3 regions of the Candidatus Enterococcus lowellii genome follow, and region 1 is predicted to be linked to each of the others. Evidence: predicted binding sites of a transcription regulator. Region 1 holds the regulator's gene; each other region holds the start of a gene.

Region 1 (3,294 bases):
CTAATTTTTATTTTTTATATGAGAAAGAAGGCATAATTTGTCATGCAAAAACAAGCAGTTTTACTAATGAGTTATGGGACACCAAACAATACAGAAGAAATTTGGGATTATTATACCCATATTCGTCATGGGAAAGAACCTTCCCAAGAACTTTATGATGAATTAGCTGGTCGTTATGAAGAAATTGGTGGGGTTTCACCCTTAGCTCGTATCACAGAGGCGCAACGTTTAGCTGTTGAGGAAAAATTAAATGTGACTAGCGCAGTAGAGTATCATGTGTTTACTGGTTTACGTCATATTCGTCCATTTATTGAAGATGCAGTGGCAGATATTGTAGCGCAAGGATTTCAAACGATTCATGGAATGGTACTAGCACCACATGATTCTAGTTTTATTAAGCAATATCATGATCGTGTTGAAAAAGAATTGGAAGTTTATCCAGAAATTTCCTATACAGCACATCGTCACTTTTGGCAACATGAAGGATTTCAAGTATTTTGGGCTAACCAAATTCAAGCAGCATTGAATTCTGAGAAAAAGCAGAAATTTTTGTTCACGGCACATAGTTTGCCTGAGCGTCTATTGCTAAATGGCGATCCGTATGTTGATGAAATAACCGGTGCCGCTAAAGCAATTGCGCAACGTGTAGCAGGTTCATTGGACTTTGGTCATGCGTGGCAAAGTGCTGGACGTACAGCGGATAAATGGATTGGTCCACGTGTTGAAGATGTGACCGAAGAATTGTTAAAAGAAGGTTATGAAGAGATTATTTATCTACCATTTGGTTTTGTTGCAGATAATTTAGAAACACTCTATGATAATGATATTGAGTGTAAAGAATTAGTAGAAGAATTAGATGGAGAGTACCGTCGCTTAGATATGCCGAATACTCATCCCGATTTTATTAGCGGTTTAGCAGCAGAAATTCTTTCAAATTAAACAAAAATGAAGAGCACTCAAAATTTAGGTTAACATTTTGGGTGCTCTTCGTTATAGATATGAAGAATTTTTAAAAGTGACGATACAAACCGACAACTAGCCCTAAAATTTTAACACTTGGTAAAATAATTGGTTCCATATAATCATTTTCCGGTTGTAATCGAATATAAGTTTTTTCTTTATAAAATCTTTTACAAGTTGCTTCATCTTCATCAGTCATAGCAATAACAATATCGCCATTTCCAGCAATGTCTTGTTTTCTTACAATTACTTGATCACCATCTAGAATGCCAGCATTAATCATGCTTTCGCCGCGAATGGTTAACATAAATAATTGGCCACTATCTTCAACTAGATTAGGAGGGATTGGGAAAAAATCAGAAGCCTCTTCTACTGCTAAAATGGGTTCACCAGCAGTTACTACACCTAACAAAGGGATTTTTTGTTGTTGAGCACCGATTGTTTCTAAGCCCAGTGTGGTTAATTCAATGGCTCGAGGTTTTGTAGGGTCTCTTTGGATTAAGCCTTTTTTTTCTAAACGTGATAAATGACCATGAACAGTTGATGTAGAGGAAAGTTGCACAGCTTCACCAATTTCTCTCACTGTAGGTGGATACCCTTTTTCACTGACTCGAGTATGAATAAATTTTAAAACTTCAAGTTGTCGGTTTTCTGTACGTTTTGCCAAAACGAACACCTTCTTTCCTTTATTTGAATCATTATAAAATGAAAAATATGACTAGTTTTATTAAACGTAGTGTAACATATGCTCTGAAAAAAATCAAACAAACGTTCGGTTTCTGTTTTGATTGTTTTTTTTGATTGTTTTGTATAAGATGGAAAAGAAAGGAGCTTGATATCATGTTATCCAAAGAAAAATTAGATAGAATTAATGAGTTAGCTAAAAAGAAAAAAACAGAAGGACTTACTGAAAAGGAACAAGCAGAACAGCAAACATTAAGACAAGAGTATATTACAGCTTTTCGTGGTGGGATGAAGCACCATATTGAAGGGATGAAAGTAGTCGATCCAGAAGGCAATGATGTGACGCCGGAAAAACTAAAACAAATTCAAAAAGCGAAAGGTTTACACAATAGAAAGTAAAATAAAAGATACCGATGCAAAAAGTATTGATAATTGCAGAGGTATCTTTTATAATAGATATGTAATATAGGTAAAAAAAACCTAAATAGGAGGCGTTAGTATTGTTTGATAAAATTGATCAACTTGGTGTTGATACGCTACGTACATTAAGTATTGATGCGGTACAAAAAGCAAATTCGGGACATCCAGGACTACCAATGGGGGCTGCTCCAATGGCCTACGCATTATGGACAAAACATTTGAAAGTAAATCCAAAAACTTCTCGTAATTGGGTCGATCGTGATCGTTTTGTGCTTTCGGCAGGACATGGTTCAGCGTTATTATATAGCTTATTGCATTGCGCAGGTTATGATGTAACGACCGATGATTTGAAAAACTTCCGTCAATGGGATAGCCGTACACCAGGGCATCCAGAAGTTGGCCATACAGATGGCGTCGAAGCAACGACTGGACCACTGGGACAAGGGATTGCCATGGCAGTCGGAATGGCAATGGCTGAAGCTCATTTAGCTGCTACCTACAATCGTGAGAAATTTAACGTGATTGATCATTACACCTATGGACTTTGTGGAGATGGTGATTTAATGGAAGGTGTTTCTCAAGAAGCAGCTTCAATGGCAGGTCATATGAAATTAGGAAAATTAATTGTATTATATGATTCAAATGATATTTCCTTAGATGGTCCAACATCAAAAGCATTCACAGAAAATGTCGGACAACGTTTTGAAGCTTACGGTTGGCAACATATCCTTGTAGAAGAAGGAACAGATTTAGAAGCGATTTCTAAAGCGATTGAAGAAGCGCAAGCAGAAACAGACAAACCAACACTGATTGAAGTGAAAACTGTCATCGGGTTTGGCGCACCAAATGCAGGGACCTCTTCTGTACACGGCGCACCGTTAGGAGCAGAAGGCATTCAAGCAGCGAAAAAAGCCTACGGCTGGGAGTATCCTGAATTTGCTGTACCTGAAGAAGTTGCAGCACGTTTTAAAGAAACAATGGTCGACAAAGGTGCTGAGTATGAAGCCGCTTGGAATGAATTATTTGCAGCATACGAAACCGCTTATCCAGAATTAGCCAACCAATTCAACCAAGCTTTTGCCGGAGAATTGCCAGAAAATTGGGAAGCAGAATTACCAACTTATGAAGTGGGATCAAGTCAAGCTAGCCGTGTGTCAAGTAAAGACATGATTCAAGCGTTATCAAAAGCTGTCCCTAGTTTATGGGGTGGTTCAGCCGATCTATCTGCCT
Region 2 (3,294 bases), 120 kb from region 1:
GTTATGAAGTTCTTGAAGATAAACTATCAAATGAAAAAGTTCCCTTATCAAATGCAGGAAATGTGATTGTTAAAATACCTGGGAAGGGTGCTTTAGCCAATCAAGAAACATTGATTCTTGAAGCTCATATGGATACCGTGGAACCTGGAAATGGGATAAAACCTTCTATTACAGAAGACGGGAAATATGTTGTTTCTGATGGTACGACTATTCTTGGTGCAGATGACAAGGCGGGGATTGCTCAAATACTAGAAGTTGAAGCAGTTTTGCGTGAGAATGACTTGTCACATCCTCCCTTAGAGTTTTTATTTACCATCTGTGAAGAAGTAGGTATTTTGGGTGCTTTTGCAGTTGATACAGAATTATTAGCAGGAAAAGTTGCGTTTGTTTTAGATGGAAAAGGCGGACCAGGAACAGCTATTATTGGTGGACCAGATTATTATGATGTTTCTGGAAAAATTATTGGTAAAGCCGCTCATGCTGGGATAGCGCCGGATTCAGGTATTTCATCTATCCAAGTGATGGCAGAGGCAATTTCAAATATGAATCTTTTGAAGATTGATGAAAATACAACAACAAATATCGGAAAAGTAATTTGTGACTATCCAACAAATGTTGTTCCTGAGATTACAACATTTGCCATGGAAATACGAAGTCTTGATCATGAGAGTGGTAAAAAACAGTTAAATCACGTTATTGAAACGCTTCAAAAAGCAGCAGATAAATTTGACGCGAAGTTAGAATATGACGTCGATCAAAGCTTATATGCATATCATCATGAAGACGATAATCCGGTAATTAAACGTTTTAAAGAAATGTGCAAACGGCATAATCTTAACTATCAAGGACTAGTAATGCGTGGAGGTACAGATGTTAGCGGTCTGACTTTTAATGGTATTGATGCCATTGTCCTAGCAGCAGGTGGAGCAAATGGACACGAGCTACAAGAACGCTTAATTATTGATGAGTTCTTAGAAAATACCCAACAAGTCATTTGGCTTGTTACGGAATAATTAGAAACTAAATAAAAAATAATCTCGTAACCGTAAATACGTTATGAGATTATTTTTTTATAGATGGTTCATGAAATTAAATGAATTACTTAGGAAATGGCTGGTCGGTTCTTCTTTTTTTAGATGTTCAAACGAATTTATAGAGAAAATACTCCATAGAGACTGTTCAAGCAGATAGAGATACTAATTACATAAGACCGTGCATTGATAGTTTTTCAATGAGAAAATATCTTGACAAAACATACGAACAAATGGTTATAATATACACGAACATACGTTTGTTTTACGAGGTGAGAAGTATGAAATTTGGAAAGAATCCTGAATTTAATTATGCTAAAGAACCTTCGAGAGATATTTTGTGTATTGATTGTAAATCTTTTTATAGTTCGGTGGAATGTGTAGAACGTGGTCTAAATCCGATTAAAGCGAAGTTAGTTGTAATGAGTTATCCGAGTGATAGTTTAACAGAAAGAGGCAGTGGGTTAATATTAGCTAGTAGTCCAAAAGCTAAAGAAGCTTATGGTATTACGAACGTTTCAAGAGCTAGAGATTTGCCTTTTCCTTATCCAGATGATCTTGTAATTGCACCCCCAAGAATGGCTTTATACATGCGCAAAAATATGGAGATTAATAATATCTATAAAAAATATGCAGACGAAGCAAACCATCATGTATACAGTGTGGATGAATCATTTATTGATGTTACTGATGGGTTAAAAATGTACGATGTATCGAGTGCTTATGAACTGGCACGATTGATTCAATTGGATGTTCATGAACAGATGGGATTGTACACAGCGATTGGTATTGGCGATAACCCTTTATTAGCTAAACTTGCGCTAGATAATGAAAGCAAACACAACAGCGATATGAAAGCTGAATGGCGTTATGCATCAGTGCCTAAAACTGTTTGGAAAATTGCATCTTTAGAAGAGATGTGGGGGATTGGTAGACGAACAGCTATGAAGTTACGAAAAATGGGGATTAAAACAGTAGATGATTTGGCACATAGTAATTATTATCAATTAAAAGAAAAAATGGGAATTTTAGGAACGCAACTGTACGCTCATAGTTGGGGAATTGATCGGAGTTTTTTAGGTCAAACGTATCAGCCAAAAAGTAAGTCTATCGGAAACTCGCAAGTGCTTCCACGAGATTACACACAAAAAAAACAGCTTGAAGTAGTTATCAAAGAAATGGCTGACCAATTAGGAACTCGTTTACGTCGAGAAGGGGCAAAAGCACAACTTGTTTCTTTATGGGTTGGTTTCAGTTTAGGCTACACAGATTGGACGGGTAAAGGTGGCTTTCATCAGCAAGTTCGTATACCTGCGACAAATACAACAAAAGAGTTAGTAACTTGTCTATTAACCATTTTTGAGAAATATTATAAAAATCAAGATGTTCGCAATATAAGTGTGAATTGCAGTGATTTAATCTATACAACTTCTTTGCAACTCAACTTATTTGAAGAACCAGAACAACAAGAACGTCAAATAAAAACTGATTTAGTCGTAGATACGATTCGTCATAAATTTGGATTTGGTTCTATCGTTCATGCGCATTCATTATTAGAAGGAGGTCGTGCTATTGCACGTTCTAATCTGGTTGGGGGACACGCAGGAGGTTTGGCAGGTATTGAAGGAGTGAATACACATGATAGTCAATCAAAAACGAACGAAAAAGGAATTTCATGAATACAACGACTATCATGATCGTCCATTTGGTTTAAAATGGGGCACAGCTTTTGCAATGGAAGAGTTGATGACCAGTATTCATACAAACGAAGAATTTGCTGTAAAGGACAATCAACCTTTGGAACAAATGTCTCAAGAAGAGATTGACTTGTTGTTAGTTGAATCATTCACCTATTCGAAAGAAGTGGAGATTCAGCTAAATAGCAGGGATGAATTTGGACGTCTTTTAGACAATGTTACGGGTTTCTTTTTAGGTGAAGTGTCTGACGATTATCTTATCATGGATAATCAAAAAATATTTTGGGAAGATGTTCGGCATATTCACATTAAAAATCCAGAAAAATGGTTTGAAGTTGACGTATTTACAAATGATTCTCAAAAGAAAGAAGTCTTAACTAAAGAATACGTAGAATATATTGTTGATGACAGCTATCAGCCTTTTTTTGAAGAACTTGATTAAATAGTGTGATAAGTTTTTTTCAACTATTTATACTTACTGAAAATTCTGTTTAATTGGGAAACAAAGATAAATCCAAATAAGAGGTTATATGTACATAGCCTCTTATTTGGATTTATTATTCAGA
Region 3 (3,294 bases), 590 kb from region 1:
TTTGCCACCATCAATGATAATCAAATCGGGGAATGGCAGATTTTCTTTTAAAACACGAGCATATCGGCGATAAATCACTTCACGCATGGACGCATAATCATCGGGACCTTTGACCGTTTTAATTTTATATTTACGATATTCATTTTTAGCAGGTTTCCCATCAATAAAAACAACCATTGCCGAAACCGGATCCGTTCCCATAATATTTGAGTTATCAAATGCTTCAATCCGTGTTGGCGTCGGAATGCCCATGACATTGCCCAATTTCTCAACAGCACCAATCGTTCGTTCTTCCTTGCGTTGGATTAAATCAAATTTCTCAGATAAAGCAACCTTGGCATTTTTGCTCGCTAATTCGACGAGTTTCTTCTTTTCGCCACGTTTGGGCTGTAAAATTTTTGTTTCCAGTAGTGCTTGCACACTTTCTTGATCAATGTCATCCGGAATCAAGACTTCTTTGGGAATAATATGTTCATTTTCTTGGTAAAATTGACCAATATACGTTAGAAAATCTTCGCTTGCTTCATTATAAAAAGGGAAAATAGACACATCGCGTTCAATTAACTTTCCTTGGCGTACAAAAAATACCTGTACACACATCCAGCCTTTATCTACTGAATAACCAAACACATCTCGGTCCATCAAATCTGTTTGAGTCATTTTTTGGCGAGTCATAACAGTTTCAATCGCTCGAATTTGATCACGGTATTCCGCAGCTTTTTCAAATTCCATATTCATTGCAGCATCATTCATTTTAGCTTCTAAATCAGCTTGAATCTGACTATGGCCGCCACTTAAAAACTGCTTGATTTCTTTCACCATCTCTGTGTAAGTTTCTTTAGGTACATCAAAGACACACGGTGCCAAACATTGTCCCATATGATAATATAAGCAAACTTCTTTCGGCAATACTTTACATTTGCGTAAGGGAAATAACCGATCTAATAATTTTTTCGTTTCATTTGCCGCACGCACATCAGGATACGGGCCAAAATAAAGTGCTTTATCTTTTAAAACTTTACGAGTAATTAACAGTCGTGGATAAGCTTCGTTCGTAATTTTAATAAACGGATACGTTTTATCATCTTTTAACATGATATTGTATTTAGGATCATTTTTCTTAATTAGATTAATCTCCAACAACAATGCTTCAATGTTAGATTCCGTTACAATATATTCAAAATCTTCAATTTCACTGACTAAACGCTCCGTCTTGGTATCATGACTTCCGGTAAAATAAGAACGGACACGATTTTTTAAAATTTTCGCTTTTCCGACATAAATAATCGTGCCATTTTTATCTTTCATCAAATAACATCCAGGTTGATCAGGTAATAAGGCTAATTTATTTTTAATTTGCTCATTCATGCAAACGACATCCTCCGTTCTTTCTGTATTATTATAGCACATCGGAACATCCGTTCGTAGTGTTTTAGTTTTATGTAAATTTGTTTAACGCTTGCTGTGATAGAGTAAAATAATAGCTATTCTCGCTCTCCTTTCAGTCGGCGAATCATAGTGATTCCTTACGGGTAACTACTCTCGCTTCGTTCGACTAGTACTGCTCATCAGCTATTCTCGCTCTCCTTCCAGTCGGCGAATCATAGTGATTCGCAGTAAAAAACCTGAGATGTGTCATACATCTCAGGTTCTCTTTCTTACATGTGTGGTGCAATCATTGCTTCGATTTGTTCTTTTGTTTGGACACCGATTGCTTTATCAACGACTTGGCCGTCTTTTTTCAAGATTAATGTTGGAATGCTCATTACACCAAATGATGCAGGTGTTTCTGGGTTTTCATCAACATCCATTTTTACGATTTTGAATTCATCTTCATCATAATTTTCAGCTAATTGTTCTAAAATTGGTGCTTGCATACGGCAAGGTCCACACCAAGTTGCCCAAAAGTCAATTAATACTAAACCTTTATCTGTTTCTTCAGCGAATGTTGCATCTGTAATATTTTTTGCCATTTTTGTAACCTCCAATATTCAATATCAAAAGTATAGCATCTTCATTTACACTTGAAAACTATCTTGCTTACTCTTGATAAGTTATTTAAATTTCACGATTGTTGCTCCATTACCACCTTGGTTTGCTGGAGCAAATTCATAACTTTTTACACTGCGATGATTTTTTAGATACTCAATGATTCCTTGGCGTAAAGCACCGGTTCCCTTTCCATGAACGACTGTTACTTGGGGATAACCAGCTAAAATTGCGGCATCTAAATATTGGTCGACTTCATTTAACGCTTCTTCGTAACGTTTGCCACGTAAATCTAATTGATTGGAGACATGAGAACTATCTGCTGAACGAACAGTATTCACAATTCGTTGAACCGGTTCTTTTACAGGGGCAACAGGTTGAATATCTGCTTCATCAACTTTCATTTTTAGAATGCCTAGTTGAACTTCCCATTGTCCATTTGAGGTTTGCTTAATCAATTCACCACGTTGTCCATAAGAAGTTACTAGAACTTCATCGCCTGCTTTTAACTTTTTCGCTTGTTTGGCTTTTTTCAAGACTTTGTTTTTCTTCAAATGGTTTTCTTCTTGATGTAAATCGGAAAGACGTGTTTTAGCATCAATTAACTCATGTTCTTTTACGCGAGCTTGTCCACCTGTTAATTGCATCTTACGAATATCTGAGATAATTTTCTCGGATTCTTCTTTCGCTTCTTCTACAATTTGATTGGCTTTTTGACGCGCTTTCGCTAGTTCTTTTTCACGTTCTTCAAAGAAATAACCATACGCATCCTGTAATTCTTTATGCAAGCGTTGGGCTTCATCAACATATTGACGAACTTCCAAATATTCTGTTTCGGCCATTTTACGACGATTTTCTAAGTCGGCAATCATGTCGTTCAAATCTTGACTTTCGCCGTCCATAATTTGTTTGGCCGCATCAATAATGTGACCTGTCAAGCCAAGTCGTTTTGAAATCTCAAAGGCATTACTACGGCCTGGAACACCGATTAGTAAACGATAAGTTGGACTTAACGTATCCACATCAAATTCCATTGAAGCGTTCACTGTTTTAGATCGGTTATAACCATAGACTTTTAATTCAGGATAATGCGTTGTTGCCATGACATAAGCAGACTTTGCTCCAATTTCATCTAAAATTGCAATGGCTAAAGCTGCCCCTTCTTGAGGGTCAGTCCCCGCACCTAATTCATCAAACAAAACTAAGCTGTCACTATCTACCTTATCTAAAATCGCAACGATATTGGTCATATGTGAAGAGAATGTAGACAAACTCTGCTCAATTGATTGTTCATCGCCAATATCG

Evidence for each region. Region 1 encodes LexA, which represses DNA repair genes until DNA is damaged. Its sites were predicted from a motif close to CNAACANNTGTTNG; they were not measured.
Region 2: the regulator LexA is predicted to act here: its motif matches at 1,281-1,294, upstream of DOK78_RS08690 (Y-family DNA polymerase).
Region 3: the regulator LexA is predicted to act here: its motif matches at 1,412-1,425, upstream of uvrC (excinuclease ABC subunit UvrC).

The regions. Positions count from the first base shown of each region.
Region 1 covers NZ_CP147251.1:1,913,664-1,916,957, forward strand. The annotation lists gene DOK78_RS09245 (MFS transporter) at 1-36, shown strand, start outside; gene hemH (ferrochelatase) at 43-939, shown strand; gene lexA (transcriptional repressor LexA) at 1,010-1,627, opposite strand; gene DOK78_RS09260 (DUF896 family protein) at 1,801-2,043, shown strand; gene tkt (transketolase) at 2,145-3,294, shown strand, end outside.
Region 2 covers NZ_CP147251.1:1,795,698-1,798,991, forward strand. The annotation lists gene DOK78_RS08685 (M20/M25/M40 family metallo-hydrolase) at 1-1,013, shown strand, start outside; gene DOK78_RS08690 (Y-family DNA polymerase) at 1,313-2,710, shown strand; gene DOK78_RS08695 (hypothetical protein) at 2,670-3,170, shown strand; gene DOK78_RS08700 (TetR/AcrR family transcriptional regulator) at 3,286-3,294, opposite strand, start outside.
Region 3 covers NZ_CP147251.1:1,321,022-1,324,315, reverse strand. The annotation lists gene uvrC (excinuclease ABC subunit UvrC) at 1-1,368, opposite strand, end outside; gene trxA (thioredoxin) at 1,659-1,973, opposite strand; gene DOK78_RS06425 (endonuclease MutS2) at 2,055-3,294, opposite strand, start outside.